Regions from separate parts of the Empedobacter sp. EJD.6dd genome, predicted to be linked through region 2. Evidence: riboswitches for the same ligand, from Rfam matches in the RefSeq annotation. Region 2 holds a riboswitch; each other region holds the start of a gene.
What was found. Region 2 has a riboswitch for cobalamin ahead of AC2I98_RS12075 (acyl-CoA thioesterase). Riboswitches for the same ligand answer to the same signal wherever they lie in the genome.
Positions count from the first base shown of each region.

Region 1 (10,488 bases), 970 kb from region 2:
AATTTTTCGATTAATGAATTGAATTTAATTTCAATTGGTGCAAATTATTATAATCAAGAATATCGTCCTAATGAAAAAGGAAATCAGTTTGATGTAAGCGTTTCGTATAACAGAAAGTTCTAATATATATATTTATTAAATAACGAATCAGGAACCATTTTTTGAGTATTTTTCAACGAATGGTTTTTTGTTTTAAATGATTTTAATCGATTCTTCAATTCAATTTCCATCTTCGAATTCTGCTCGATATCTTCGGTTAAATTTTTCTCAATGCGATATAATTTTCCACCCGATAAATGATAGTTCTGGAAAACATAATCATCCAAAATATTTTTATTTTGCATCAACGGAATTCCTTGTTTTCTATAATTCGCTTTTCCATTTTCTAGATTTTGCCCCATCCAAGTTACATAATTAGGTAATTTCATTTTATACGAATCTCTAAAATAGGTCGTAAACGTTGGCGCAATATCAAAATGCGACACACTATTTGACATCTTTTTCGGTGCTTTTAATAACGGAGAATAAACAATAATTGGTACATGAAAACGATCTATTTTGGTTTCCATTGGCACTTCTGGCATTCGATGATCTCCTGTTATCACAAAAATTGTTTGATTAAAATCTGAACGTTTTTGATAAACCTCAAAAAAGTTTTTCAACGCATCATCAACACTCAAAAATGTCACCAATTGCTGTTTATATTTTTTGATTGTAGCTAAAGTGATTGCATCATAATTTCTTGTTTTAATCAACGATTCAAATTGCGTATTATATTTCTCTACATTATTTATCAAAAATGGACTATGCGTCGCTAATGTCATCAACACATTAAAATATGGTTGATTATTTTCTTTCTGTTCAGTCAAATATTTTTTGAAAACCGAATGATCATCATAGCCCCATGTAAAACCATTATTCGAAGGAATTTTAGCGAAATCATTTCCATAATTATCTTCGTCAATTATCTTTTCTACACGCGAATAATCTAAGTATTTTGACATAAAATCAAAATCTGCATTTCCCCCATAAAAATAACCTGTTTTATACCCTTGACTTTTCAATAAATTATACAAATTGAAATGTTGCGGTAACGTACTTTGTTCCATAAAACCATTTTCTGCAAATGGTAAAGATCCTGTCAAAGCCGGTAAAACACCATATGTTCTACCTGTCGTACTCAAACCATTTTCCCAATACAAACTCTTCTTTGATAATTGATCAATATATGGAGTAAACGAGCCTAAAAAAGCTCCATCGTTACTAAAAGCTCGTCCCAAACCTTCGATAACAATAAAAACAACATTTGGTTTACCTTGAATTAAATTGAATTGATTTGCAAAAAAGTCTTGGTTATCATCTTGATATAAAAATGGATAATTTGCCTGATCAGGATAATGTCGCTGATCTCCATTAGTTGAATTAGAGCTTGAATTTAAAAAATCAATTTCTGCTATTTTTTCTTCAGCATATTGTTCAAGAGAATTGGAAAAAAAGTAAGAAGATTTACTCTGCACTAAGTTCGAAGAAAATTCATCAATTTGTGTATTTTTCAAATAAAGATTAATCGGAATAATAATTGCTAAAAGACTTAGAACAATCAACGGGAATTGTAATAACTTTTGATTAATTTTCAATCTATAACTATAAATAAATATGGTTACTAAAATTGCAATTGCAAGAATTGATACAATAATATTTGTTGGATTTATAACACCTGAAGCACCAACAATTAATTTTAATTCTTCAAAAGTATATGAGAATAAATCTGAACCTAATAAATTGAGTGTAGTTTCGAAGTATTTAATCAATAATATATTCGAGATAATCAAAAATGAATAAGCGAAAATAATCCACTTTTTTGCAAAACTTACTGAATAAAATTGCACTAAATAGTAAATAATACTTACTACAAAAATACTATCTAAAGCAAAATCAATGTTATGAGCAAACAAATCAAAAAACCACGTATAAGTTGAATGAGGTGTTAAATTTTGTTTATAAAAAGTAAACTCTAAAATTGTCGATAAACCGAAAAGAATAAAATAAATAAACGATATAAAAGTAGTTTGTTGAACCAAATTAACAAATCCTAATTTCATTGTTTGCCAAAGCGACAATTCATTCGTTTGATTTCCTCCAAAACCTTGTCGTGTCATTTCTCCCCACGAATTATTTTTGAGAAAGAAATCTTTTACGCCTTTCACACCTGCCATAACAACAAACGGATGAAATGTAAAGGGTTCTATAAACGCTGTGAAAAAAAGTTTTGGAATATCTCCTTTCTTGTGATAAACATTGTACGTCATCAAATCAATCAAAATCGCATAAATAGAATATAAAATTCCGTAAAGCAAAATAAATGCAAAAAGCAGGAAGAAAATATGCCAATTGATAAGACCTAAAAACATCAGAACAAAGAAAATAATCCAACCAATATATTCGATAATTGGTCCTAAAAACTCAAAGAAAAACCAATACGGATAACTCATCATTCCTAATTTTCCATATTTCGGATTGAAGAATAAAACACGATGTTTCCACAATGTTTCTATTGTTCCACGCATCCAACGATTACGTTGCTTGGTTAATATTTCTTTACTTTCTGGCACTTCTGTCCAACATAGCGGATCGGGAATATTTACCACTTTATATCGAAGTTTTTGCTCGTGCATATAACGACGCATACGCACCACCAATTCCATATCTTCTCCAACTGTATCATGATCATAACCGCCGCATTGAAGTACAATTTCACGATCAAAAGCACCAAAAGCACCCGAAATCAACATCAATCCATTTGCACGCGACCAAGCCATTCTTCCTAAAAGAAATGCTCTAATATATTCTAACGCTTGTGCTCTACCCAAACGAGTTTTAGGTAAATTAACATCAACAATTTTTCCATCAACAATTGTACAATTATTCGCCAAGCGAATCACACCTCCACATGCTATTACTTTAGCTTTTGCTTCGTCCATAAAAGGTTTAGCCAATTTTAGAATAGCATCTTGCTCTAAAATACAATCTACATCTATACAAACAATATAATCGTTTGTTGCAATATTGATTCCCACATTCAGCGCATCAGACTTTCCGCCATTCACTTTATCTACAATCACCAATTTCTTAAAAACTGGATTTGTACTTTTATAAATCGCATTGATTGGTTTCGTTTCTATATTTCCTTCTACAAAATAATCAATTTTAATCAAATCATACGCTTTAATCAATCGTTGCAACGAATCATCTTTGGAACCATCGTTCACAATAATAATCTCGAGCTGGTTGTAATACAACGACAACAAAGAACGCACATTTTCTACAATCGTTGCTCCTTCATTATATGCTGGCGCAATAAGGCTAAAACTTGGCGCATTAGCAGATGTTGCAATAAGCGAATAATCTGTAAAACTATTTTTTCGGATATATGATTTTATAGCTCCTTTTGCATAAAAACCAATCCATCCGTATACTAAAATTAAGAGGACTGAGTAAAAAAGAAAGCCATAAATAAAAAAATCGAAAGCCGTTTCTAGCCAATTCATGATTAGTTTTCTTGAATAATTTGATTAATAATTTGTTTTAATTCAGGAGAGGTTGATTGATTAGAAAGCATTAATAATTCATTCTTATCACAACAATTTATCAAAGCTTTTACACTTGCTTTTTTGACAGAAAATGAAGGATTTTCATTCGCTTGAGTAATTAAAAATGAAATATTTTCTGGATTTGATATTTTTTCTAATGCTTTTAAAATGATTATCTGAAACTTCTCATTACAATTTTCGTAATACTGAATCAGTAAAGTTGATGTAGAATCGTCTTCAATTCTCACCAAGGTTTTAATTGTTTCTTGAACTATTTTTTCTTCTAAAGAATCAAGATTTGCTGCAACCAATTCGTGCATTTGCAATAATTGAAATTTACGAATCAACTTCATTGCAAAAATTTTCACACTTTGATTAGCTGATTTTAGCCAATTCGAAATCATCAAATCAACCTCATCATTACTTGGTAAAATTGTAATCGCATCCAACAATTTTAACTGATGCCAATCTGTTAATTGTTCTTCTAAATGATCTAAAAAATATAGACCTTCAAATCCAGAAAACTTTACCAAACCATATTGTGCTTCTGTGCGAACCAAATCGTTTTTATGATGAAGTAAACTTTTTATTTTTGGTAAAGTTTCATCACAATTCATTGCCGTAACTTCTTGAATTGCTTCGGCAATGTCGTAATCTTTTTTACTATTTAATTTTTGGAATGATATTTTTTTTAGTTGATAATGTTCGAACAAATTTCGAACACTTTCTTTCGAATTTCCAGAAAAATTATGTTCCGCTTTCAGTAGTTTTTTTATAAAATAATGTTTGAACGAAATCGATTTCAAATAACTTGTAAAATCATGATTCAAATTTGGTTGATCCTCTAAAATCGATTCATATATTTCTTGATCAATGATTGCGTTCCACTTATTTTTCTTTGTAATGATTTTATACTCAATTATACTTGTTATTAATGTATAAATGATCGTCAAAAAAAGTAAAATAAGTAGAACATAAATTCCTACGATTAACTCCGTATATGTGACTATTTGTAGGATAATCATCTTTTTATTTTAATAATTTCTTTACTCGAACTGATAATTCAATAGGACTAAATGGTTTTACCATAAAATCATTTGCACCAAGGTTAAATGCTTCCACAACCACATCTTCTTGCCCTAAAGAAGACAAAATAATAATTGGCGTAGTTGCATTTTTGCTTTTTCGAACTGCACTAATAATTTCTAAACCAGAAGCAAAAGGCATCATAATATCCGTAATAATTAAATCAATATCTTCTGACTCAATTTTATTGATTGCTTCTTTTCCATTTCGTGTTAAAACAATAGTATGTCCTTCTTTTTTTAGTTTATGTTCGATTGTTTTTAAAATCAATTCGTCATCTTCCGCAATTAAAATCTGCATTATATTGGTTTTTAAATATTTTTTAAATAATTAATTACTAATTCAATTTCAGTTTTGGTTTGTATGATCAGTTGGTTTTCTAGTAAAGAATTGATTGAAGTTGATTTTTCTATTTTTTCTGTCAAATCAGCTAAAATATTAAGTCCAGCAGTTTTTGCTGTTCCTTTTATTTTATGACCAAGTTGATTGATTTGTTCTAAATTTTCGTTAATTAAATGTGATTCAAATTCTATTTTTGATTTTCCTAATTCGTTTATAATAATCTCGATAAACATTTTTCTAAACGATTCATCACCGTTTGTATAATTATCTATCATCGAAATATCCAGATGTTCACCAAAATCATTCGTTTGTTTATTTTCATCTTGAGAAAAATCTAACCATTTTTCTAACACATTCAAAATATCATTTTCACGAATTGGTTTTGCCAAGAAATCACTTAAACCAGCGTCAAGACATTTCTCTTTTTCACCTTTCACATTTCCCGCAGTTACAGCGATTATTGGTGTTTCTTGATAAGCAGACATCATTCGAATAATCTTTGTAGCATCAATACCATTCATTTCTGGCATTTGAATATCCATCAAAATCAAATCAACTTGATTTTCTTGACAAACTGTAACCGCTTCTGTTCCATTTACAGCCGTATAAAGCACAGAATTTGGCGAAATATTTTTGATAATTTGCTGATTTAATGCCATATTCACGATATTATCATCAGCAATTAGAATATGAAATTGTTTCGAAAAATCTTGTATTTTTTCTTCCAGTTCTTCGACAACAATGGTTTGAGTTTCTTTCGAATCAACCACACTTTTTCTTAGCGTATCAAATAATTCTTCAGACTTAATAGGTTTCAATAAGCGAGAATTAATTCCTAATTCTTTGGCTTTCGAAATCAAAAATTCATCTTCAGAAGAACTATGCAATAAGACTAAAGGAGTTTTTGTGTGCACCGTTGCAAAATATTCTTTTATTTTCTGAATTGTTTCTAAGCCATTCAAAACTGGCATGTGATAATCCATCAAAATAACATCGTACACTTCTCCATTTAACACTTTCTGAAGCGCTTCCATTCCATTATTTGCAATGTCAGATGTAATTTCTTTGAACTGCAACATATGCTTCAAAATAACTTGATTGCTTTGGTTATCATCAACAATTAAAACGTGTTTAATTTCATCTAAATGATCAAATTGTTGTTCTAAATTGTATTCAAAATCAACTTCTAAATCAAAGTAAAATGTTGAACCTTTATCTACTTCACTGCACAATTCTAAGTGACTTCCGAAATAATTTAGTAATTTATTTGAAATTGTTAACCCTAAACCTGTTCCACCAAAACGCTTACTAACAGTACTATCTTCTTGTGTAAAAGCATCAAAAATTTTGGCTTGTTTTTCTGGTTTAATTCCAATTCCTGTATCGCGAACAGAAAATCTAAGTTTGGCTTTTTTACCTTCTTCAATTGGTTCAACTTGACTAATTTTAAGTTCAATCTCACCTTTCTCGGTAAACTTCACAGCATTTCCAAGTAGATTAATCAAAACTTGTTTCAATCGCGCTTCATCAATCCAAATAAATTGTGGCAAATTATTATCGATGTTCAATAACAATTCGATTTTCTTATTTTCGGCTTGATAAAGAATCACATTGATAACTTGATTTCCTAATTCGAATAAATTGTTTTTATCGATAGAAACATCCATTCTACCCGATTCTATTTTCGAGAAATCTAAAATATCATTAATAATAGACAACAATGAGTTTGCAGAATCATTTATGTAATTCAAATATTGCTTTTGAGTTTGATTAAGTGGCGTTTTTAACAATAAATCAGAGAAACCAATCACACCATTTAAAGGCGTTCTAATTTCGTGACTCATATTCGCTAAAAACTCAGACTTCGCTTTACTCGCAATATCTGCATTCTTTTTCGCTTTCTTAAGTTCTTTATTTTTTATAAAAGATTCGGTAATGTTTTGCGAAAACATAATCAATCCTCCTATTTGTTTTTTATTGATGTACCAAGGATGAATTTCCCAAGTATAATGCTGATCTGTATCGTATTTTGGTGTACGATATATAGAATCTGGATTAGAATATGACTCTCCTTTTAAACACGCCTCGTATATCTGTTTTCTTTCCTCAGGAACATTGTATAATTCGTAATGCGACTTCCCAATTACATTTTTCTTTTTTATAGCAAATTCATCACTCCATTTATTACTTAATGTTATGTAATTCATTTCATTATCAAACATTGCAACTGAAGCTGGTACGTGATTAATAAACGTTTCGAAAATAGCTTTTTGTCTAGCTAATTCTAACGTATATCGTTTCATTTCGTTAATATCCTGAAAAATTCCGAAAACACTTACACACTCACCATTCACAAATTCTGGAATTCCTTTACATCTTACCCAAACCGTTTTACCTTTTTGAGTAACAATTTGCAATTCCATATCATACGGAATTCCTTTTTCTACAGCATCTTTAAATGCTTTTTTTATCTTTGGATAACTGCTTTTCGCTTCATAAAAATTAAGTGCAGTTTCTACATTTGGTTCAAAATCTGAATCTACTTCGTGGATTTTCTTCGTTGTATCAGCCCAAATTAATTTATTATGAACCAAATCATATTTCCAACCTCCAACATTTGCAACTTCGTAGGTATGATCTAACAATTGTCGCATACGATTAAGATCTCTTTCTAAAAGTGTTCGTTGTGTCATATCAATTGCTGTACTCATTACAATTGGATTTCCATCATTATCTTCATCCAAAATATTACTATACAACCAATATGTTAACGTTCCATCTTTCTTGATTAAGGTCATCAAACCAGAATCTTGCTTTTGTTTTGAAATTGTTTCTATATAAGTTTTATATTCCTTGTGATTTGTTTTTGGAATTAATTTTTTCAGGTTTAAATCTTCCGCTTCTTCATTCGAATAGCCCATAGATTCTAGTCCCTGCTTATTAATAGACAAAATTTTTCCTTCTAAATCGTGAATCGTCATTAAACCAAGCGAAGAATTGAAAAAGTTTCTAAATTTTCTTTCACTATTTTCAAGTTCAACTTTTTTAGAATGTTCAAGCGTAATATCTCGGCCAAAAAAGAAAATTTCATTCTCAATTAATGTACTCGATTTTGTATACCATTCTACTAATTTTTCTTCATTTGAATCGATTGTTGTCATCAAACATTTAAAATGTATCGAACCTGAATTATTTTTAAGATCAGCTAAAAACATTTTAACTTTATTTTGATCTTTCGCAGAAACAAAATCCAAAAAATTACTTGCTATTATATCTTTATTTTCTTTTGTTCCTAAAACTTCTTTAAAAGTAGGATTAACTGATTTTAACTCACCATTAATATTTGCAACTCCAATTAAATTATTTGAAATTTTGTAAATATTCTGAAAGTAAGCTGCATCTTTTTTACGTTTTTTACTAACTAATAATTTAGTAATATTTTTCCCTAATTGAATTAATAAACTTCTCTGTTTATCGCTCAATGTACGTGGATAATGATCATTCACACAAAGCGTTCCCAACGCATTTCCATTGTCATCAATCAACGGAACTCCTGCATAAAATTGAATATTTGCTGCTTTAACTCCTGCTATATTTTGTGCGGGTGCAAACTTGTTAACATCATCAATCACTAAAATCTCATCCTCCACCAAAGAGAATTGACAAATTGTTTGTTGACGAGGAACAACGTCTACTTCTATACCACAATTTGCTTTTATCACTTGATAATTTTGATCAAAAACAGAAACTAATGCAATAGGCGCATTACAAATTAAACTTGCTGCATTTGCAAAAACATCTAATTCTTCATCTTTATCATGTGCTTGCAAATTGTAATCATAAACCGCTTGCAATCTTTGCTTTTCGTTTCTAGGGATGGGATAATTTTCCATTAAAATTCAACTGTTTTAATAGGAAAGTAGAGATCGATAAAGATATTACTTAATTGTAAATATTTAAAATCTAATATTATTTAAAAATTTAGTACAACTGATTTTGAATTAAAAGAAAAAATAACAGGTGAAATTGTAATTGACGAAAATTTTGCACCACAAAAATAACTTTCTTACCTTGCTTGCTCAAAAGGGAATCGAGTGCAAATCTCGAGCTGTCGCGCAACTGTAAGTAGTGAAAAACTATAAGCCAGACCACTTTTTTAGATGATGCTTTCGCGATTGAAGCTCAATCAAAACTTCATATATTTTGATATTTGTTGAATTGATTGTCCTTGATTTCGAAAGCATTTTTTTATTAAAACTTAGTTTATTAAAATGCAAAAAGAAGAAATTCAACACATTATTGACCTCAAAACAAAACCACTTGGAGCCTTAGGTTTATTAGAAAAAATAGCGCTTAAAATTGGTTTAGTTCAACAAAAAAATCATTTAGAATTAATCAATCCACACCTTATTGTTTTTGCAAGCGATCATGGAATTGCTCAATCTGGTGTTAGCGCTTATCCCGCAGAAGTAACGCCACAAATGGTATTAAACTTTCTGAATAATGGTGCTGCAATTAATGTGTTTTGCAATCAAAATAAGATCGATTTAACAATAGTTGATGCTGGTGTGAATTATGATTTCGAAGATTATTCTATTTTGAAAGATAGCAAAATTGCCAAATCAACCAAAAACTTCTTGTACGAACCTGCAATGTCGTTGGAACAATTAGAACAATGTTTTCATCATTCAAAGAAAATTGTAGATAAGATTGCGCAAAATGGAACTAACATTATTGGATTTGGAGAAATGGGAATTGGAAATACTTCATCAGCAGCGATGTTAGTGCATTATTTAACTGATTTATCTCTCGAAAAATGTGTAGGACGAGGAACTGGATTGAATGATGAGCAATTACAAAACAAAATCAATATTCTTGCCCAGGCTAAAGAAACACATGGAAAAATTCTTGATCCAAAACAGATTCTAGCAACTTTCGGAGGTTTTGAAGTTGCACAAATGACAGGTGCAATGCTAGCTGCTTATGAACATAATATGTTATTAATGATTGATGGTTATATTGCTTCTGCAGCAATTTTAGTTGCGTCAAAATTAAAACCAGAAATATTGAATAATGCCATATTTTGCCATCAAAGTGATGAAATTGGACATCAATATTTGCTGAATTATTTCAACGAAGAACCTATCTTGAAAATCAATTTACGCGTTGGCGAAGGAACAGGTTGTGCATTGGCTTATCCAATTATTAAAAGTGCAGTTAACTTTTTTAATGAGATGGCAAGTTTCGAATCTGCAGGTGTTACAAACAAATAAACTGAAGTAGAATGCTAAAAAAAGAAATCACTTATTTTTTAACGGCGTTGATGTTTTTCACTCGAATTCCAATTCCGTTCAAAATTCCTTATAGCAACGAAATTATGAATCAATCTCAGAAATATTACGCTGCAATTGGTTTGTTAGTTGGCTGTTTCAATGCGATAATTTATACAATTTGTCAATTTATTTTGCCA
Region 1 is NZ_CM170667.1:1,575,920-1,586,407, forward strand. Features, by position in the region: gene AC2I98_RS07435 (YaiO family outer membrane beta-barrel protein) at 1-123, shown strand, start outside; gene AC2I98_RS07440 (sulfatase-like hydrolase/transferase) at 120-3,548, opposite strand; gene AC2I98_RS07445 (HEAT repeat domain-containing protein) at 3,551-4,615, opposite strand; gene AC2I98_RS07450 (response regulator transcription factor) at 4,620-4,976, opposite strand; gene AC2I98_RS07455 (response regulator) at 4,988-8,911, opposite strand; cobalamin riboswitch at 9,058-9,188, shown strand; gene cobT (nicotinate-nucleotide--dimethylbenzimidazole phosphoribosyltransferase) at 9,290-10,291, shown strand; gene AC2I98_RS07465 (adenosylcobinamide-GDP ribazoletransferase) at 10,303-10,488, shown strand, end outside.
Region 1: it holds a riboswitch for cobalamin, as region 2 does, so the genes downstream of both, cobT (nicotinate-nucleotide--dimethylbenzimidazole phosphoribosyltransferase) here and AC2I98_RS12075 (acyl-CoA thioesterase) in region 2, are expected to answer to the same signal.

Region 2 (10,488 bases):
TTTTAAAAGTGTAGCAACTATTACAGATAATATTCTTAACCCGAGATATATTGTTACTGATAATAAATATTTTTATGTTTCTAACTGGGGTGATTCACAAAATCCGAATGACGATTACGTAGCTATTTATAATTTGTCTGACAATAAATTTGTAAAGAAAATAAGTGTTTCTGAAGGACCTGGTCACATTATTGTTGACAACAATAAACTATATGTTGCATACGAAGCGAGTGGAAGAAATGGGGTTTTTGGTAAATCTGTAGATGCTATTGATTTAGATACATCTATAAAAACTAATTATCCAGTAGGAGATTCACCGACGGATATGGTAAAAGTAGGAAGTAACTTATTTGTGCTTTCTCAAGGAATTATTGATTGGGAAAAAGGGATTAATACGACTGGAGGAACTTTAACTCGAATTAATTTAACAAATAATGTTTCAACAGCTATGCCTTTTGACAAAACTGAGCATCCTGATTTTTTGATTGAAGATGGAGGATATTTGTATTACTCATTAAATAAAGATATTTATAAAATGTCTATTAATGCAGCTTCTTTACCTACAGCAAGATTATTCAAATCTACTGCAACATATATTTATGGATTAGAAGTTAAAAATAATTCAATCTATGTTTTAGATGCAAAAAACTTTGCAAGTGCAGGGAGTTTGTTAATTTATAATACTGCAGGTGCATTACAAAACGAAATAGTAACTGGAGTTGGACCAAATTCAGTTTACATTAAATAACGATTTAAGTAAAAACATAAAAAAATCCGAAAGTTAACTTTCGGATTTTTTTATGTTTTTTAATTTGAAAATTGTCTGCGAATTAAATACGATAATTGCTAAAAGTATCAAGCTGTAACCAATCATTTGCATTGGCGAAACAGCTTCTTTGTAATAGAAAATTGCCAAAACAAAATTCATAATGGGATTCAAATAGATTAAAATTCCAACTGTTGAAGAATCAATTCCTTTAACTGCAAAATTGTTCAAAAACATTGGAATTATGGTAAACAAAACAACAATCATCATAATACATTGATAAAAAATTGTTTCGGTCGGAATTGGTCCCGAAAACATAAAAATCAAAGGCAACATCAAAATCGCAACGATTAATAGTTGTGTCATTAATAGATTGAAACTATCAAAAACATTCAAACTTCTCTGAATGATGATATACAACGCAAATGTACAAGCTACAATCAAACTATAAATTAAATCTAAAAAATGACCTATAGAAAGAACGAAGCAAGCTAAAAGACTAATTCCTACAGCAATCCATTTTATTTTGGTCAAATGTTCTTTCAGAATTATAAACGCCAAAACAGTAGTAATAATCGGACAAACTAAGTAAGAAAGCGATGCCGCTTGCACACTAATATGATTCATCACAATAATAAACATCAACCAATTGGTCATCAAAATCAGCGAACCTCCAATAATTAGACTACATAATTTCTTCTGTTTCTTTTTCTCAAAAGACTTGAATAAATTCCAATCCGCTTTTATTTTATTTCGACGAAACCCAATGTTGATGATGACTAAAAAGAAAACGGAAACATACAATCTAAAAAATAAAATATCCAAAGGTGGATAATCTGCAATTGGTTTTAATCCGAAACTAAAAAATCCCCAAATAAAGTAGGTAACAATGGCTGCAATGATATATTTTGATTGATTCATAAAGTGGCGTCAATTTGTACAAATGTATCGAATATCCAAGTTGGAAATGACTATTTTTGCTTTAAATTTTATAGAAATGGAAAATCTTTTCACCGACGAATATTTTATGAGAATTGCCTTTAATGAAGCTGTAACGGCTTTCGAAAGAGACGAAATTCCAGTTGGAGCTGTAATTGTTTGCAATAACAAAATTATTGCAAAAGCGCATAATTTAACTGAAACATTAACCGATGTTACTGCACATGCAGAAATGCAAGCCATTACATCTGCTGCGAATTATTTAGGCGGAAAATATTTACAAGATTGTACTTTATATGTCACTTTAGAGCCTTGTGTTATGTGCGGTGGAGCATTGTATTGGAGCCAAATCTCGAAAGTTGTTTATGGTGCATCTGATGAAAAAAGAGGCTTTAAAGCAAAAATTGGCGAATTACATCCAAAAACTGAAATTGTATCAGGAATTATGGAAGAAGAATGTGGACAATTAATGAAAGAATTTTTTATCAGAAAGCGTTAAATAGATTTTAGAATCGATAAAACTTCATCATAATTTTCCATAAAAGCCATATGTCCTCCATCAAATTTATATAAATGAATATTAGGCAAATCTGGAATTAAAGTTAAAAATAATTCTGGATTGACTGTTTCGTCATTCATTCCTACAATAATGTAAATACCACCTTTAAAATCATACAAAATAGATGAGCGATCTGGTCGCTCGCGCATTCCTTTTAAGGCAGCACAAACTCCTTCTATTGGAGTTGTTAAAGCAATTTCTTTTACAAATTTTAATTCCTCTTTAAAATTTTCGCGATGATGATTAGCAAACAAAGCAGGCATACTAAAACTGACTAATGCATTAAAATTTCGGCGAGCGGTTTCGCAAGCTTTCAAACGTTGATTTTTCTTCGCTTCATCATCTGGCAAAGTAGACGAGTTAACCAAAACAATATTTTCTACTCGTTCAGGGAAAAGTTCAGCTAAAGCGCAAGTCACATATCCTCCCATTGAATGTCCTATAAAAGTTGCTTTTTCAATTTTCAATTCATCCAGAACATCTATTACCTCATCAGCCATCTCTTCCATTGTATAGATATCACGTAAGTTTTCAGAATTTCCATGACCAGGTAAATCAATCGTAATGATTTGATAATGTTGTTTTAAATCATTTTGTAAACGAATCCATATTTTATGATTCTCTAAAAATCCATGTAAAAACACCAAAGGCTTCCCGTTTCCTATATTTTCGTAATACAACATATAATTTGGATCAGAATTTGTAATTAACTAAAACACAAATTTACAATAATGAAAAAATATAAACCCATTATTATTCTATCCATTGCCATAGGCGCTATTTTCATTTATTGTATGACCAATAATAAACCTATTACCATGGGAGAGGTTACGAATAAAGAAATCAGAAAAGATTCTTCTGTAAAAGAAATTGCATTAGCCACTCCTGTAATTTATAATAATTCGGAATTGAAACTTATAAACGGACAAGGTGAATTTGAAATAGAAAAATTTGCGAAAGAGGATCAAATGTTTAGTTTTAGAAATGATTCTTCAAAATTTGTTTCAATTCAACTCATTCCACAAAATAATCAAGCAAATATTAGAATCAATCAAATTATTTCTCCAAATAACAAAAGTGATGGTCCTTTTGGAAGAGAAATCAATTATGATTTGACTGAAAAAGGTTTATATCAAATAAAAATTGGAGAAAGTTTAATGCAAGGAGATCCATTTGAAGGAAAATATACCTTGAAATTGCAGTTAAAATAGTTACTTTTACAACAGAATTTTGCTGTTATGAAATGGACTTTTATTGCTTTTGTTACCTTATTAACTTTTTATAGTTGTGAAGATAAATCTACCCCTACAATTTATCCAAGCAAAATTGGAGTAGATTCTGCATATAAAAATTTGGTGAAAAATGATAAACCAATTGTAGGAGATGTGATGAAAGAGGAAGAAAAACCTATGAAATCTACTAAGAAGGTAGTGAAAACTATACCTCAAAAAATTGCATCTAATACAGATAAAATTGTTCCGTTAAGCGCAAATAATACAACCGAAAATTTGGAAGTAAGTTATGCTAAAGCAAAAGCAGAACCTACAAAGTTAGCTGGACAAACCAATACATTTACGTTTAATGCTGACTCTGCAAAAAAAGTTTGGATTAAAGTTTCAGCACAAGATTCAACAGCTAATATTCGAATTAATCACATCAAAGGACCTGTCGATTCTATCAAAGGTGGACCTTTTGGAAAAGAAACTATTTTCGATTTACCTGCGCGTGGCGTATATCAATTCTCGATTTCTGAAAAACCAACAAACGCTAAACCTTATGCCGGAAAGTATAAAGTCGAGTTGAAATTATTATGGAAATAGAATTTTATTCTGTCATTTCATCTAGAAATTTTCTAAAAATTTTATCAACTATTTCCAAAATCCTTTTTAAGTTTATGGAAATACTCACACATGAAATCGAAATTATTATTCACTCTTGGTTTAATCTCAACAACCATAAGCTTATCAGCTCAAACAAATGAACAAGTCTTGAGTTTGATTAACAATGAAGTGCAACAAAATTCTGAAGCTTATCAACAATTAAAAAAAGCAACTGAAACAATTGGTCATCGTGCTACAGGAACAGAAAATGGAAAGAAAGCAGAAGAATATGCTGCAAATTTATTACGTTCTTATGGTTACGATGTGTCTTTTCAAGAATTCACTTTTAGTGGATGGAATCGTAAGAGTTTAGATCTTAAAATTAATAATCAACCAATAAAAGCGGTTGCTTTGGCTCATTCTCCTGCAAATGTTAAGCTTTCTGGAGAACTGATTGATTTAGGAAATGGACTTGAACAAGATTACAAAAAAATAGGTGATAAGGTAAAAGGAAAAATTGTTTTTGCAGCACTTGGTTTGTTAGATGGAACATCTAAAGAAATTGAAAATCTACATCGTTCCGAAAAAACTGCATTAGCAGAAAAGTACGGAGCAAAAGGAATTATTTTATTTAATCGTCCTGCTGGTGGTATTTTATTAACAGGAACAGCCTCGGTTACGGGAGATATTATTAAGATTCCTGCCATTAATATCAGTTTAGAAGACGGTTTAAAAATTAAAGAAAATCTATTAAAAGGAAAAGAAATAGCGAAAATCGAAATGAAAAATGATGTTGGACAAATGAAAGGTCGTAACATTATTGCAAAAAAAATCGGTTCGAAATTTCCAAATGAAAAAATTGTTTTAGGAGGTCATTTAGATAGTTGGGATTTAGCAACAGGAGCTATTGATAATGGTGTTGGAAGTTTTTCTGTGATTGATATTGCACGAACATATAAAAAATTAAATCTTGAAAATGATCGAACTATTGAGTTTGTTTTATTCATGGGTGAAGAAGTTGGTTTGGTAGGATCTAAATATTATGTCAATCAAGCGTTGAAAGATGGTTCTATTAATCAAATTAAAGCAATGTCGAATATGGATATGACAACAAATCCTAAGTCATATTATTCGACAATGGAAAGTAATTTACCTATTTTATCAAATTATGCAAAAGATGTTCAAAAAGTGATACCAGATTTTAAATTGAAAACATTTGCAAGTGTAGATTTACATTCCGATCATCAGCCATTTATGTTACAAGGTGTACCAATTATTGGATTATCGGATAGTCAATTTGCTAAAGGAGCTTTAAATTGTTATCACGCGAATTGCGATACTTTTGATTACGTGGAAGAAATTGGATTGAAGAATAATGTAATTTTAGAAACCTATTTATTGTATCAATTGAGTAATTTGAAAGAAATTCCTTCAAAACATTGGAATGAACAAGAGATAAAAGAAGCTTTAATCAAAGGAAATTTAGAAACTCCACTTCGTATTTCAGGCGATTGGAGATGGTAATAAATAAAAAATCCTTCAGAATTTCTGAAGGATTTTTTATTTTACTTCGGTTGAAACACAAACCTGTTTTTAAATATACTTTTTTATCACCTCAACCAATTGTTCTTTTGGTCGAGCACCACTTTGTTTCCAAAGCAACTCACTATTCTTAAAAATAGCAAACGTAGGAACTCCTTGCACTTGGTAACGTGCTGCTAAATCTTGATACTTGTCAATATCTACTTTTAGAATTTTGACATCATCACCCAATTCTTCTTTTACTTGTTGTAATATCGGTCCCATCATTTGACAAGGTCCACACCACGTTGCAAAAAAATCTAAAAGAACGGGTTTATCTGAATTAATTATTTCTTCGAAAGTCATCGTTTTTGATTCTTGTTCTTTAGTTGATTTATCTTTATTTCGATTGAATAAATTTTTAAACATTTTACTATTTTCTTCTATAAAGTTACAAAAAAAAGCACTCCCGAGAGAGTGCTTCATAATTAGCTTTACTAATTATTAACCTAACCTATGAAAAATTTATTCTACTGTTAGTGCTACTAACGTCTAGATATAATCAAAACAAATACCAAGTTTAAAATACTGACATAGTGTTTTTTACATTTAACATAATTTAAGAAATAGGCTAACGTAAATATCTTTTAATTGAATAATAATTGTTATAATTCGCAAACAAATTTTGGGTTAACTGACTTTATTTCAGTGATTACTGACATTATTTCTTCTTTAGTAGAATTAGCTTCTAATCTTTTCAATTGTTCAGCATTTAGTCCTATCATTTGAATAAAAGTTACCTTACCATGAGGCGTATCGATTTCATCTAAATCAACATCTTTGATAAAAGCCAAACCAACAATATCTGTTTCAGAATCTGAACGAATTGGACCTCCTAATGGTAAAAATTGATATTCATCAAACCAAACTTTTGTTTCGTTTACAAATCGACCCAAGTTATTCATCAACTGAACCACCCAAAACGGATCTTCACCATTATCTTCTTTTACAGGTTTTACTCGGAAAGAGAATTCAAACCCCCATTTACTAAAATCTCCACCAACACTTTCCTCAGAATAGTATAAATGTGACATACCATAACTCACCAAATGATGATAACCATTAACATCAAAAACAGCAACACCATCAATAGGGTCGTCTCCTCCTTGAAAAGACATGACTTGTGGAGAATAAAAACGAGGTTCTAAAGTTCCATAAACTTCTTTTAAACGCTTTTCTATAGCAATTCCTCCAACAGCTTGATCTGATTTATATTGTTTTTTATATTCTTCTAAATTCATCTTACAAAAATAGTTTATCCAATTCAATTCCTAAAGTTAAGACATAAAAAAAGAGAGCTTCTGTTTAGAAACTCTCTTGCTAGTAGCGAGGACCGGACTCGAACCGATGACCTTCGGGTTATGAGCCCGACGAGCTACCTACTGCTCCACCTCGCGATTTAGTAGCGAGAACAGGACTCGAACCTGTGACCTTCGGGTTATGAGCCCGACGAGCTACCTACTGCTCCATCTCGCGTTATTGGACTGCAAATATACGTTCATTATTTTAAATACCAAATGTTTTGCAACTTTATTTTATTTTATTCGGTCAGAATACAAATAAAAACCACTTAAATGTATTTAATTCAATAATTTAAGTGGTTGTAAATATTTGAAAAATATTTTGAATTAATTCTAAAATAATTTTAATCTGCTTTGATTGGTGGATGTTTTTCGATAAAATCTATTGCTAAATCAGCACTATCAGTCAAAAATAACAACTCTTTGTATGTGCGACCAGTTGCTAATTGATGCAAAACAGAATAAATTCCTGTGTCTTCTACGTATCTTTTTTTACTCAAAAAAATCATCGGACTATAATAGCCTGATGTTCCATAATGGTTTTGAGCAGCTTCCTGAAAAATCTCTTGTGTTGTCCCAGCACTTCCCGGAGCGTAAATTAATCCAAATAAACTAATCGTTAACAACATATCTTCTCTAATACTATTCGAAAAGTATTTTGCAATATTTGTTGCAAATAAATTACTTGGCTCGTGACCATAAAACCAAGTAGGAATTGCTAAACTTTCTGCCCCATTTGGATAAAATTCTAAAACTTTCTGTGCATTCGTCATAAAGTTTTTTGCTAGATATTCCGTTTTATTGTCGTCTACAAAATCTAAATCAGCCAAAATATTAATTGCATTCATTAAATCTTCATCCGAATAATTTGCCATATATGCACCTAAATTTGATGCTTCCATAATACCTGGACCCCCACCAGAAACTACAAAATATCCTTTTTCAGTTGCTAATTTTGCTGCTTTAGCTGTTTCGTTATAAAATTCAGAATTACGCGCAGTGGAATGTCCTCCCATAAAACCAACCACTTTTTTCTTTGTCATTCCGTTTTCATCATATTCTAAAATTCTACGCAAACCATCATCAATTGAAAGATCATGTAAACGCTGTGCTAATGCTTCTGAAACAGATGGATTATATTTATGTTTCTTAAAATGCTTGTAAATTTTCAAATCAATGCTTTGATCATTATTTGGATCATAACCTTGCATCAACTCTTGCCAAGTATATAATTTACCACGATATGGGTTATAAGGAATTGCTTCGAATTTCGGATAAATAAATGCGCCACGTTCTATTAAATGAATAGCTTCATTTTGCTTAAACTTACATCCTAAGAAAGATGTATTACATAAGTTATACTCTTCCCAATTTACTTTTTGACGTAAAAAACTTACATCTTGTATAACTTTATTAGTCAAATCATTTGTCTGCTCTACTAATTCGTTCCATTCGGTTAGATTATGAATTAAATCTTTGATTGGTTTTATTTTCATTTCTTAAACTTCTTACTTCATATAAATTTCGGAAGTTGAATTTACACGAATTATTCCAAACCGGCGAATTCATCAGAATAAATCTTAAAATTTCATTTTTCTAATTTATATTTGCACCATATTCGTACTCAAATTATTGGGGAATCGTGTGCAAGTCACGAACTGTCGCGCAACTGTAAATCAATTTGTTTGATAAGTCAGAGTACCAATAGTTGAGATAATCATTAAAATAAACTTTCGCGAAAAAAGTAAAATTATGTGTATGAAAACATCAAACCACCACAAAAATACATTATCACAAAAATTAATTTAAATAAAAAGTAACGTGTAAATATATGATAATGGAAGTGGACAAAACACCAAGAGAAGAGTTGATAGAACAACGTATCATCAATTCTGAAACTCGTATTTTCAAAGCTGTTTTTCCTGGAGATACAAACCACCACAACACCATGTTTGGAGGTTCGGTAATGTATTTAATGGATGAAATTGCTTTTATGACGGCAACTCGTTTTTGTCGTAAACCTATTGTTACAGTAAGTAGCGATAAAATTGATTTTAAGCACTCAATTCCTGCAGGTACTATTGTCGAAATGATAGGAAAAGTTGTACGCGTAGGACGTACAAGTTTAGATGTGCAAGTTGATGCTTATATTGAAAGTATGTATAGAGATGGACGAGATAAAGCAATCTCTGGAACATTTACGTTAGTTGCGATTAACGAAAACAAAAGACCAGTTCCTGTTATTGACTAACAACGAGCTATAGAAAAATTTAAAATCCTTTATCTGTTTGATAGAGGATTTTTTTATGTTTTTAATTAATTAATTGATAATATTCTAAAGGTTTCTTAGTTTTACACTAAACACAAAAAGAATGAAATTACCTTTTGCCGAGCCATTTCGAATAAAAATGGTCGAAGAAATTTATCAATCTACTCCCGATGAACGTGAAAAGTGGATAGAAGAAAAAGACTACAACCTATTTAATCTCGAAAGCCACAAAGTATTTATTGATTTATTAACTGATTCTGGAACTGGAGCAATGTCTGATAAACAGTGGTCTGAAATGATGACTGGAGACGAAAGTTATGCTGGTTCTCAATCGTTCCTAAAATTAAAAGAAACAATCAATACCATTACAGGTTTCAAATTTCTTTTACCTACGCATCAAGGTCGTGCAGCAGAAAATGTATTGTTTTCGGCTCTTGTAAAAGAAGGTCATGTTGTTCCTGGAAATTCGCATTTTGATACAACAAAAGGACACATCGAGTTTAGAAAAGCACATGCCATTGATTGTACAATTGATGAAGCTTTTGATAGTGAATTAATTCATCCATTCAAAGGAAATATCGATTTACAGAAATTAGAAAATGTATACAAAGAGTACGGAAAAGATAAAATTCCATTCACGTTAATCACTGTTACATGTAATTCTTCTGGAGGACAACCTGTATCGATAGAAAATATTCGTCAAGTGCGAGATTTATCAAATCAATATGGAATTCCTGTCTTTTTTGATGGAGCTCGTTTTGCAGAAAATGCATATTTCATCAAAGAAAGAGAAGAAGAATTTAAGCAAAAAACAATCAAAGAAATTGTTATCGAAATGTTTTCTTACGGAGACGGAATGACGATGTCTGCAAAGAAAGATGGTTTGGTAAATATAGGAGGTTTTATTGCACTGAATAACGAAGAGATATATAAAATTTGTGGAAATTTTGGAATTATCTATGAAGGATATTTAAGTTATGGAGGTTTAGCTGGACGTGATTTAGCTGCTTTAGCACAAGGTTTACAGGAATCAACAGAATATTCTTACTTACAATCGCGTATCAAGCAAATTGAATATTTAGGGAATAAATTAATTGAATTTGGAATTCCAATTCAGCAACCAATTGGCGGACATGCTATTTTTGTTGATGCAGTCAAGTTCTTACCAAATGTACCACGTGAAGAGTTTCCTGCGCAAACATTAGGAATTGAATTGTACAAAGAAGCTGGAATTAGAGGAGTTGAAATTGGAA
Region 2 is NZ_CM170667.1:2,545,663-2,556,150, forward strand. Features, by position in the region: gene AC2I98_RS12015 (YncE family protein) at 1-748, shown strand, start outside; gene AC2I98_RS12020 (EamA family transporter) at 782-1,687, opposite strand; gene AC2I98_RS12025 (nucleoside deaminase) at 1,764-2,204, shown strand; gene AC2I98_RS12030 (alpha/beta fold hydrolase) at 2,201-2,947, opposite strand; gene AC2I98_RS12035 (hypothetical protein) at 2,996-3,475, shown strand; gene AC2I98_RS12040 (hypothetical protein) at 3,503-4,084, shown strand; gene AC2I98_RS12045 (M28 family peptidase) at 4,175-5,608, shown strand; gene trxA (thioredoxin) at 5,678-6,034, opposite strand; gene AC2I98_RS12055 (suppressor of fused domain protein) at 6,271-6,906, opposite strand; tRNA gene AC2I98_RS12060 (tRNA-Met) at 6,990-7,062, opposite strand; tRNA gene AC2I98_RS12065 (tRNA-Met) at 7,069-7,141, opposite strand; gene AC2I98_RS12070 (LOG family protein) at 7,311-8,462, opposite strand; adenosylcobalamin (AdoCbl) riboswitch at 8,576-8,724, shown strand; gene AC2I98_RS12075 (acyl-CoA thioesterase) at 8,804-9,217, shown strand; gene tnaA (tryptophanase TnaA) at 9,339-10,488, shown strand, end outside.

Region 3 (10,488 bases), 320 kb from region 2:
GTGCAAATGTGATTGGTTCTAATTACGGAACAACAAATCCATTGTCTACAAATCCTGAAACAAATGCTCCTTATTACCGCGATTTTCCAACAATTACGATAAAAGATATGGCAAACGCACATCAGCTTTTAGCCGAACATTTAGGAATTTCATCTATTCATTTATTAATTGGTGGTTCACTTGGTGGGCAACAAGCATTAGAATTTACATTACTTAATAAGGTAAAAGTGGATAATTTGGTTTTGTTAGCGACAAATGCAGTACACTCTCCGTGGGGAATTGCTTTCAACGAGTCTCAGCGTTTAGCAATCGAAGCTGATTCTACTTTTAATGATAAAACAAAAGATGGAGGAAGAAATGGATTGATTGCAGCGCGAACAATTGCTATGCTTTCTTATCGTACCTATACTATATATGATCAAAAGCAGAAAGATGATCATTCGATTTATAATGATTTCAAAGCATCGTCTTATCAAAAGTATCAAGGGCAGAAATTAGCAGATCGATTTAATGCGCATTCATACTGGACGCTTTCCAAAGCAATGGATTCGCAGAATATTGCACGTAATAAAGAAAGTTTAGAAAATTCACTTGCTCAAATTTCATCCAATACAATAGTTATAGGTATTTCTTCGGATATCTTATTTCCGCCTTCGGAACAAAAATTTATCGCGAATCATATTCCAAAAGCTAAATATATAGAGATTGAATCTTTATTTGGACACGATGGATTCTTAGTGGAATTAGAAGAATTGAATCGAATTTTGAAACATCTTATATAATAATATTGAATCCATATTTACATTAAGCTCGATTTTTCGAGCTTTTTTATTTAAAAATAATTCCGCTTTGCGCAATTTCTCCCGAGTAGCTACCTATAAAGTAGACATTTTGCTTTTCTTTTTGTAAATAAAAGCAAAACGTCTAATCATTTCTTGCGGTGAAAACGCACTTTTGCGTAATAAACCAACCTTATTTTCCTTGTCATTTCGAGCTTGTCGAGAAATCTAGTAGTTTTTTTAGTCTGTAATAAAGAGATTTTTTCTTATTTAACGAAATTCCAAAATGCCTTTTAGTTAAGTTTTTGATTTGCTTGTGCTGAGTATATCGAGGCATTGATTCTTTTTGTATCAAGAAAAAATGAATATATGTTCTTTTATATTATCCAATTTTCTACTGAACCTCTACAATCTTTCCCTCGTATTTCAAAAATTGTCAATCAAAAATATCCATTCTCACTACTCAAAACTCACCACTCATCACTTTTATCAAAAAATATTTCGCGTCATAACAGTCAGTTAGGGATAGAATGTAAAATAAATGTAAAATGTGTTTGGAAAAACGAGAAAAGGGTGCGTATATTTGCAATCCCAATACGAAAGACGAGTAGTATTGTAGTTGACATTGTAAAACGATAACGATCAAAAATTTTTCAAAAATAAATTTTGTAGTTTAGAAATAAGTTTTACCTTTGCAAACCGATTCCGAAAGGAGTTTGAGAGTAGAGTTAATTTGACTTATTAAAATAAAAACTTTAAATTTTTTAAAATAAAATTTGGTAGTTAAGAAATAAGTTTTACCTTTGCAACCGCTTACTGCGACAGCGATGTTTAAGTAAGTTTGAAACTGAGAAGTTCATTTGAAATTATAATATATACAGAAGAAATAATAGCCGAATAATAACGAAGTCAATCCTTGAATAATGGAGCTATAGGAAATTCGAAGTTGTAAAAACAGAAGTCTTTTAGACTAAAAAAAATAATTTACAATGGAGAGTTTGATCCTGGCTCAGGATGAACGCTAGCGGGAGGCTTAACACATGCAAGCCGAGGGGTATAGTTCTTTCGGGAACTAGAGACCGGCGCACGGGTGCGTAACGCGTATGCAACTTGCCCTACTGAAAAGGATAGCCCTTCGAAAGGAGGATTAATACTTTATAATAGAGATTATGGCATCATAATTTTTTGAAAGATTTATCGCAGTAGGATAGGCATGCGTAAGATTAGTTAGTTGGTGAGGTAACGGCTCACCAAGACGATGATCTTTAGGGGGCCTGAGAGGGTGAACCCCCACACTGGTACTGAGACACGGACCAGACTCCTACGGGAGGCAGCAGTGAGGAATATTGGACAATGGGTGGAAGCCTGATCCAGCCATCCCGCGTGTAGGATGACGGCCTTATGGGTTGTAAACTACTTTTATCTGGGGATAAACCTACTCACGTGTGAGTAGCTGAAGGTACCAGAAGAATAAGCACCGGCTAACTCCGTGCCAGCAGCCGCGGTAATACGGAGGGTGCAAGCGTTATCCGGATTTATTGGGTTTAAAGGGTCCGTAGGCGGATTAATCAGTCAGTGGTGAAATCCTATCGCTTAACGATAGAACTGCCATTGATACTGTTAGTCTTGAGTAATGTTGAAGTTGCTGGAATGTGTAGTGTAGCGGTGAAATGCTTAGATATTACGCAGAACACCAATTGCGAAGGCAGGTGACTAAACATTAACTGACGCTGATGGACGAAAGCGTGGGGAGCGAACAGGATTAGATACCCTGGTAGTCCACGCCGTAAACGATGGATACTTGCTGTTGGATTTTCGGATTCAGTGGCTAAGCGAAAGTTATAAGTATCCCACCTGGGGAGTACGTTCGCAAGAATGAAACTCAAAGGAATTGACGGGGGCCCGCACAAGCGGTGGAGCATGTGGTTTAATTCGATGATACGCGAGGAACCTTACCAAGGCTTAAATGCATAATGACGTTATTGGAAACAGTAATTTCTTCGGACAGAATGCAAGGTGCTGCATGGCTGTCGTCAGCTCGTGCCGTGAGGTGTTAGGTTAAGTCCTGCAACGAGCGCAACCCCTATCATTAGTTGCCAGCGTTTAAAGACGGGGACTCTAATGAGACTGCCGGTGCAAACCGCGAGGAAGGTGGGGACGACGTCAAGTCATCACGGCCCTTACGTCTTGGGCTACACACGTGCTACAATGGTAAGTACAGAGGGCAGCTACTTGGCAACAAGATGCGAATCTCTAAAACTTATCTCAGTTCGGATTGGAGTCTGCAACTCGACTCTATGAAGCTGGAATCGCTAGTAATCGCATATCAGCCATGATGCGGTGAATACGTTCCCGGGCCTTGTACACACCGCCCGTCAAGCCATGGAAGCTGGGGGTACCTGAAGTCGGTGACCGTAATAGGAGCTGCCTAGGGTAAAACTGGTAACTAGGGCTAAGTCGTAACAAGGTAGCCGTACCGGAAGGTGCGGCTGGAACATCTCATATTTAGAGAACGACGAATTTTCTTCTATTAGTTAGAAGATTGATTTTGATTCGGCTTTTTATTCTGTACTGTATATATAAATATATAAGTTAGCTAGTGGATATTAGAATTGAGAAATTAGATAAATCTAAATCTCATATCTCATTACTAAAATCTTAAAACTAACAAAAAGACCACTCTTTAAGAGTATTAAAGAGTCTCATAGCTCAGCTGGTTAGAGCGCTACACTGATAATGTAGAGGTCGGCAGTTCGAGTCTGCCTGAGACTACTAAATAACATAAAGAGGGGGATTAGCTCAGCTGGCTAGAGCGCTTGCCTTGCACGCAAGAGGTCATCGGTTCGACTCCGATATTCTCCACGATTTTAATTTGAGAATTATTTAATTAGCTAATTAGCAGATTATCATATTTCCGAATTAACAGAAGAGTTCATTGACATTATTAGAAACAGATTATAAATTTATTTATAATCGCATACAATCAAAAACAAACAGATTTAGAAATAGATCAAAGTTTTATAAAGGTATACAATTAATCAAAAAACGAGTAAGATTAACATAACCGCTCAATAATATGACGGTTAAATCGAGAAAAAAGTTACAAAGGGCGTACGGCGGATGCCTAGGCTTTGAGAGGCGATGAAGGACGTGATAAGCTGCGATAAGCTTCGGGGAGTGGCACATACACATTATATCCGAAGATTTCCGAATGGGACAACCCGGCATGTTGAAGACATGTCACTCTAATTTATTAGAGAGCGAACGTTGGGAACTGAAACATCTAAGTACCAATAGGAAAAGAAATCAATTGAGATTCCGTAAGTAGTGGCGAGCGAACGCGGATTAGCCCTAAAGACTTTATAAGGATAACAGAATAACCTGGAAAGGTTAACCGTAGAGGGTGATAGTCCCGTAGGTGAAATTTTTATCTAGTTGATAACGAGTAAGGCGGAACACGAGAAATTCTGTCCGAATATGGGAGGACCATCTTCCAAGGCTAAATACTCCTCAAAGACCGATAGTGAACTAGTACTGTGAAGGAAAGGTGAAAAGTATCTCGAATAGAGAGTTGAAATAGAACCTGAAACCGTACGCCTACAAGCGGTCGGAGCACGTAAGTGTGACGGCGTGCCTTTTGCATAATGAGCCTACGAGTTAATGTTGCTGGCAAGGTTAAGGACTTCAGGTCCGGAGCCGTAGCGAAAGCGAGTCTGAATAGGGCGCTTAAGTCAGTAGTATTAGACGCGAAACCTTGTGATCTACCCATGGGCAGGTTGAAGCTTTGGTAACACAAAGTGGAGGACCGAACCGGTTGACGTTGAAAAGTCTTCGGATGACCTGTGGGTAGGGGTGAAAGGCCAATCAAACTAGGAAATAGCTCGTACTCCCCGAAATGCATTTAGGTGCAGCGTTTAGTTAAGTATATTAGAGGTAGAGCTACTGATTGGATGCGGGGGCTTCACCGCCTACCAATTCCTGACAAACTCCGAATGCTAATATATGTTTCTAGGCAGTGAGGGCATGGGTGCTAAGGTCCATGTCCGAGAGGGAAAGAACCCAGACCATCAGCTAAGGTCCCCAAATATATGCTAAGTTGAGAAAACGCGGTTGGATTGCATTGACAGCTAGGATGTTAGCTTGGAAGCAGCTATTCATTTAACGAGTGCGTAACAGCTCACTAGTCGAGCGATCCGGCATGGATAATAATCGGGCATAAGCATATTACCGAAGCTATGGATTTGTACTTATGTACATCTGGTAGGGGAGCATTCTAACGGCGCAGAAGTCACCTGGTAATGGGTGGTGGAGCTTTTAGAAAAGAAAATGTAGGCATGAGTAACGATAAAATAAGTGAGAAACTTATTCGCCGTAAGACTAAGGTTTCCTCAGCTATGCTAATCAGCTGAGGGTTAGTCGGGACCTAACACGAACCCTTTGGGGGTAGTGGATGGCAAACGGGTTAATATTCCCGTACCTGCACTCAATAAAAGTGACGAATGATTGTAGGAGGTGCGTACTGACGGAATAGTACGTTGAACCTACGTAAAGTAGGGATAGTACACGAAGGTTTCGGCTGGAGTGATAATCCTCTGAACATTGTTCCAAGAAATAGCGAGATGTGCAGCCCGTACCGTAAACCGACACAGGTGGTCGAGGAGAGTATCCTAAGGCGCTCGAGCGATTCATGGTTAAGGAATTAGGCAAAATAGACCTGTAACTTCGGGAGAAAGGTCGCTGACAGCAATGTCAGCCTCAGTAAAAAGGCCCAGGCGACTGTTTATCAAAAACACAGGACTCTGCAAAATAGAAATATGACGTATAGGGTCTGACACCTGCCCGGTGCTGGAAGGTTAAGGAAGGAGCTTAGAGGTAACTCGAAGGTTTTGACTGAAGCCCCAGTAAACGGCGGCCGTAACTATAACGGTCCTAAGGTAGCGAAATTCCTTGTCGGGTAAGTTCCGACCTGCACGAATGGTGTAACGATCTGGGCACTGTCTCAACCATGATCTCGGTGAAATTGTAGTATCGGTGAAGATGCCGGTTAATCGCAACGGGACGAAAAGACCCTGTGAACCTTTACTATAGCTTTGTATTGACTTCGGGTAAATAATGTGTAGGATAGGTGGGAGACTATGAAGCAGTATCGCTAGGTATTGTGGAGTCATTGTTGAAATACCACCCTTTATTTACTTGGAGCCTAACTTCCATTTGGAAGGACAGTGCATGGTGGGTAGTTTGACTGGGGTGGTCGCCTCCAAAAGAGTAACGGAGGCTTTCAAAGGTACCCTCAGCACGCTTGGTAACCGTGCGTAGAGTGTAATGGCATAAGGGTGCTTGACTGTGAGACCTACAAGTCGATCAGGTGCGAAAGCAGGACATAGTGATCCGGTGGTTCCGTATGGAAGGGCCATCGCTCAAAGGATAAAAGGTACTCCGGGGATAACAGGCTAGTCTCCCCCAAGAGCTCACATCGACGGGGAGGTTCGGCACCTCGATGTCGGCTCGTCACATCCTGGGGCTGGAGAAGGTCCCAAGGGTTGGGCTGTTCGCCCATTAAAGTGGCACGCGAGCTGGGTTCAGAACGTCGTGAGACAGTTCGGTCTCTATCTGTTGTGATCGTTAGAAGTTTGAGCGGAGTTGACTCTAGTACGAGAGGACCGTGTTGAACAAACCTCTGGTGTATCAGTTGTGCCGCCAGGTGCACCGCTGAGTAGCTACGTTTGGAAGAGATAAGCACTGAAAGCATATAAGTGCGAAACTCGCCGCAAGATTAGACTTCTTTAAAGGGTCGTTGTAGACTACAACGTTGATAGGCTATAGATGTAAAGGCAGTGATGTCATAGTCGAGTAGTACTAATTACCCATAGACTTTTTCTTAAAAAGTAGAACGAATCAGATAAGTTGATTTCAAATCAACAAAATATTAATAAAGATTAAATACTAACATTGATTTAATCGTCATAGAGAAGGTTAGTTAATCTTATTTGGATTAAAACATGTAATACCAAAGATTGTGTGAAGGCTTTACGCCTAAAGCTTTAAGCTTAATGCCTAGAGCTTCTGATAATGTCAACATATAATAGGAACTAATACCTATTTAAAAATATTAGGGTGACTATAGCTGCAGGGCTCACCTCTTCCCATTCCGAACAGAGAAGTTAAGCCTGCCTGCGCCGATGGTACTGTTACTTACGGGAGAGTAGGTCGTCGCCAGTTTTTATTAAGATCCTCAAGATTTATTTCTTGAGGATTTTTTTGTGGTTATACGTCGCGCTTTAGGCTGAACGTTTTAAGCTTTACGCATCTCCAAACTATGTTTTATAAAACAAGAAGCTTGCTTTCATCCAACAAGAGGCTTCTAATTAGTCAACGAGAAGCTTCTTCTTGATAAAATGAAAGCTTCCTTTTTACAACTTACTCAGAACTTGAAAACACCCTTATGATAGTTTAACTTCTACTTCTATTCTGTAAGTCTTAAATCTTACGTCTTATAACTTATAACTTATAACTCAAAACTTAGAACTCAACCCGCGTTAGGGATAGTAGTGGAAATCCTTTTGTTTTTTGTACTTCGACAAGTTTAGCAACCCCAAAAAACAAAAGATTGGAACGGATAGCCCGACCGAGCTACACGAAAGACTATTTTTTATTATCGAATGATTATTAGCGAGGAACGCCCAAAAATAATTATATTTGATTTACTTATAATAATTTAGATTATGGAAGAAAATCAATACGATAATCAATTACTACCTAAAGAAAATTGGTTTAAGCGAAATTGGAAATGGTTTGTACCAGTAGGCTGTCTTACATTTGTTATTCTTTTTATTGGATTAATTGTAGGTGGTGCTTTTTGGGGTATTAGTAAAATTACTTCTGATAGTGATGTTACTAAACATGCAATGAATATCATTAATCAAAATCCTGAAGTAAAGGAAAAATTAGGCACAGATATAAAGACTGATGGAATGTTTAGTGGAAATATTTCGGTAACAAACAATACGGGCGAAGCTAATATTACAGTTCCAATAAAAGGTACAAAAGGCACTGGTTCAGCTATAATTGTTGGTGAAAAAGAATTTGATAAATGGAATTATGAGAAAATCGCTGTTCAGATAGATGAAACAGGAGAAGTAATTCAGATAAATAAAGTAAAAGAGTAAGCTAACATAGAGTTAGCTTTTTTTGTTTTGTTTCAGATTAAATTTTTTATTCAAAATAATAACTTTACTTTTGACTAACATTTGGTGCGAACTTAATTGTTCGGTAACAGGGAATCAGGTGAAAATCCTGAACAGACCCGCTGCTGTAAGCTCCATAATTTTTTAGAATTATATTTATCCACTGTCATTTTTGATGGGAAGGATTTCTAAAAAAGGAGTAAGTCAGAAGACCTACCAAAATGATATATGTTAACAGCTTTCGGGGACTAAAGCGTGAAGAACAATTTTTGGATAGGTTTACCTCTCTATTATACTTCATACACTCTCGTTAGCAACAGTTGATTAGTGCTAAATGAGAAATCTAAAAACTATAATTTATTGTTGCAGCTTGATTTTACTTTCATGTGGCATTGCCTCTGCGCAAATAATTCGTGATAGTATTTTAGAGCTTCAACAAGTCGAAATTTCAACAATTAATAACAAATCAGTAGTTCCAGTTCAGGAATTGAAAGGAGAGCAGTTACAGGCTTTAAATAGCCATTCTGTGGCAGACGCTGTTCGTTTTTTTTCTGGTGTACAAATAAAAGATTACGGAGGTGTTGGTGGTTTAAAAACAATTGATGTTCGTGGAATGGGGTCGCAACATGTTGCAGTATTTTATGATGGAATTCAATTAGGAAATGCGCAGAATGGAATTGTTGATTTAGGAAAGTTTTCGTTGGATGATATGGAAGTCATTTCGTTATACAACGGTCAAAAAAGTAACATTTTTCAATCTGCAAAAGATTATGCATCAGCTTCGGCGATTTATTTAGAAACAAAGAAGCCTATTTTTAGAAATAACAAAAGAACTAATATCACAATTAGATATAAATTAGGATCTATTCAATTAATTAATCCTTCAACACGAATTGAACATAAGATTTCTGATCGATTATCAGCTGTTTTAAGTGCAGAATATATCAAAACGAATGGTGTGTATAAATTTCGTTATCAACGCAAAAATTTAGATGGTTCCACAGCTTATGATACCGTTTTAAGACGTCGCGATGGACAAGTTGATGCGAAGCGTGTAGAATTGGGGTTATTCGGGAAAGGAAATCAATCGAATTGGAATGTAAAAGGTTATTTGTTTGATTCGGATAGAGGAATACCAGCATCAATTGTCCGTGGACGTTTAGATGGTCGTGGACAAACATGGGTAGATAAAAATTATTTTGTTCAAGGAAAATACGAAAAACGTTTCAAGAATTTTCAATCCAAGATTAATGCAAAACTTGCATACGATTTTACACATTTTACAGACACTGTTTCTACGGTAAAAAATGAAAATAAATTTATTCAACGCGAATTTTATATTTCATGGGCGAATGTATATGCTATTAATGATAAGTGGGATGTGAACGTTGCAACGGACTATCAGTTTAGCAATTTAGATGCCGATTTAAAAGAATTTTCATACCCAACCCGTCATATAAATTTGGTTGCTTTTGCTTCAACTTACAGATTTGGTCGTCTTAATCTACAAGGAAGTTTATTAGGAACATTTGTGAAAGAATCGGTCGAAAAAAACACAAGCGCACCAGATAAAAATGTATGGACACCAACTATTATTGCAAATTATCAACCATTCAAATCTCACGATTTTAATATTAGAGCATTTTACAAACGTATTTTTAGAATGCCAACGTTCAACGATCTGTATTACACGAATATTGGCTATTCTTATCTTCGACCAGAATATTCTACACAATATAATTTAGGATTTACCTATTCTAAATCATCTCAGAGTTTCTTCAAAAATATTTCCATTCAAGCTGATGCTTATTATAATAAAGTAACTGATAAAATTATCGCAGCACCTTCAAGTAGTTTGTTTCGTTTCACGATGATGAATTTGGATGAAGTCCGAATAAAAGGTCTAGATGTAAAAATAAGATCAACTTTTAAAGTAGGTGATATTGAGGTTTCGCCAATGTTGAACTATGGTTTTTTAGAAGCGTTAGATTATTCTAATCCTGCAAAAAGTTACTACAAAAATCAAATTCCATATACAGCCAAGCATAGCGGATCTTTTGTTTTAGGAGCTTCATACAAAACGTGGAATTTCAATTACAGTTTTATTTATGTGGGCGAACGATACAATGTGCATCAAGATAATAATAAATATAATCGACTAAATCCTTGGTTTACAAATGATTTAGGAGTGCATAAAGAATTTAAGTTGAATCAAAATTCGTTCAAAGTTTCTTTTGAATTAAACAATGTTTTGAATCAACAATACGATGTGATTTACAATTATCCAATGCCAGGAAGGCAATTCAAATTCATATTAAGCGCAAATTTATGAGATATTTTAAACGATTAATGGTCTGTTTATTAACAGTAACCACTTTTTATGCATGTCAGCAAGATACTTATTTAATCGAAAGTGAAGAAGATGGTGTAACAACTCCAGAAGAAACGGATGTGGTTGGATTTTATTTGCTGAACGAAGGAAATATGGGAAGTAATATGGCGACAATAGATTATATGGATTTTAA
Region 3 is NZ_CM170667.1:2,222,693-2,233,180, reverse strand. Features, by position in the region: gene AC2I98_RS10575 (homoserine O-acetyltransferase family protein) at 1-782, shown strand, start outside; rRNA gene AC2I98_RS10570 (16S ribosomal RNA) at 1,766-3,284, shown strand; tRNA gene AC2I98_RS10565 (tRNA-Ile) at 3,478-3,551, shown strand; tRNA gene AC2I98_RS10560 (tRNA-Ala) at 3,568-3,641, shown strand; rRNA gene AC2I98_RS10555 (23S ribosomal RNA) at 3,873-6,659, shown strand; rRNA gene rrf (5S ribosomal RNA) at 6,890-6,998, shown strand; gene AC2I98_RS10545 (cytochrome c oxidase assembly factor Coa1 family protein) at 7,502-7,945, shown strand; cobalamin riboswitch at 8,011-8,199, shown strand; gene AC2I98_RS10540 (TonB-dependent receptor) at 8,298-10,295, shown strand; gene AC2I98_RS10535 (DUF5074 domain-containing protein) at 10,292-10,488, shown strand, end outside.
Region 3: it holds a riboswitch for cobalamin, as region 2 does, so the genes downstream of both, AC2I98_RS10540 (TonB-dependent receptor) here and AC2I98_RS12075 (acyl-CoA thioesterase) in region 2, are expected to answer to the same signal.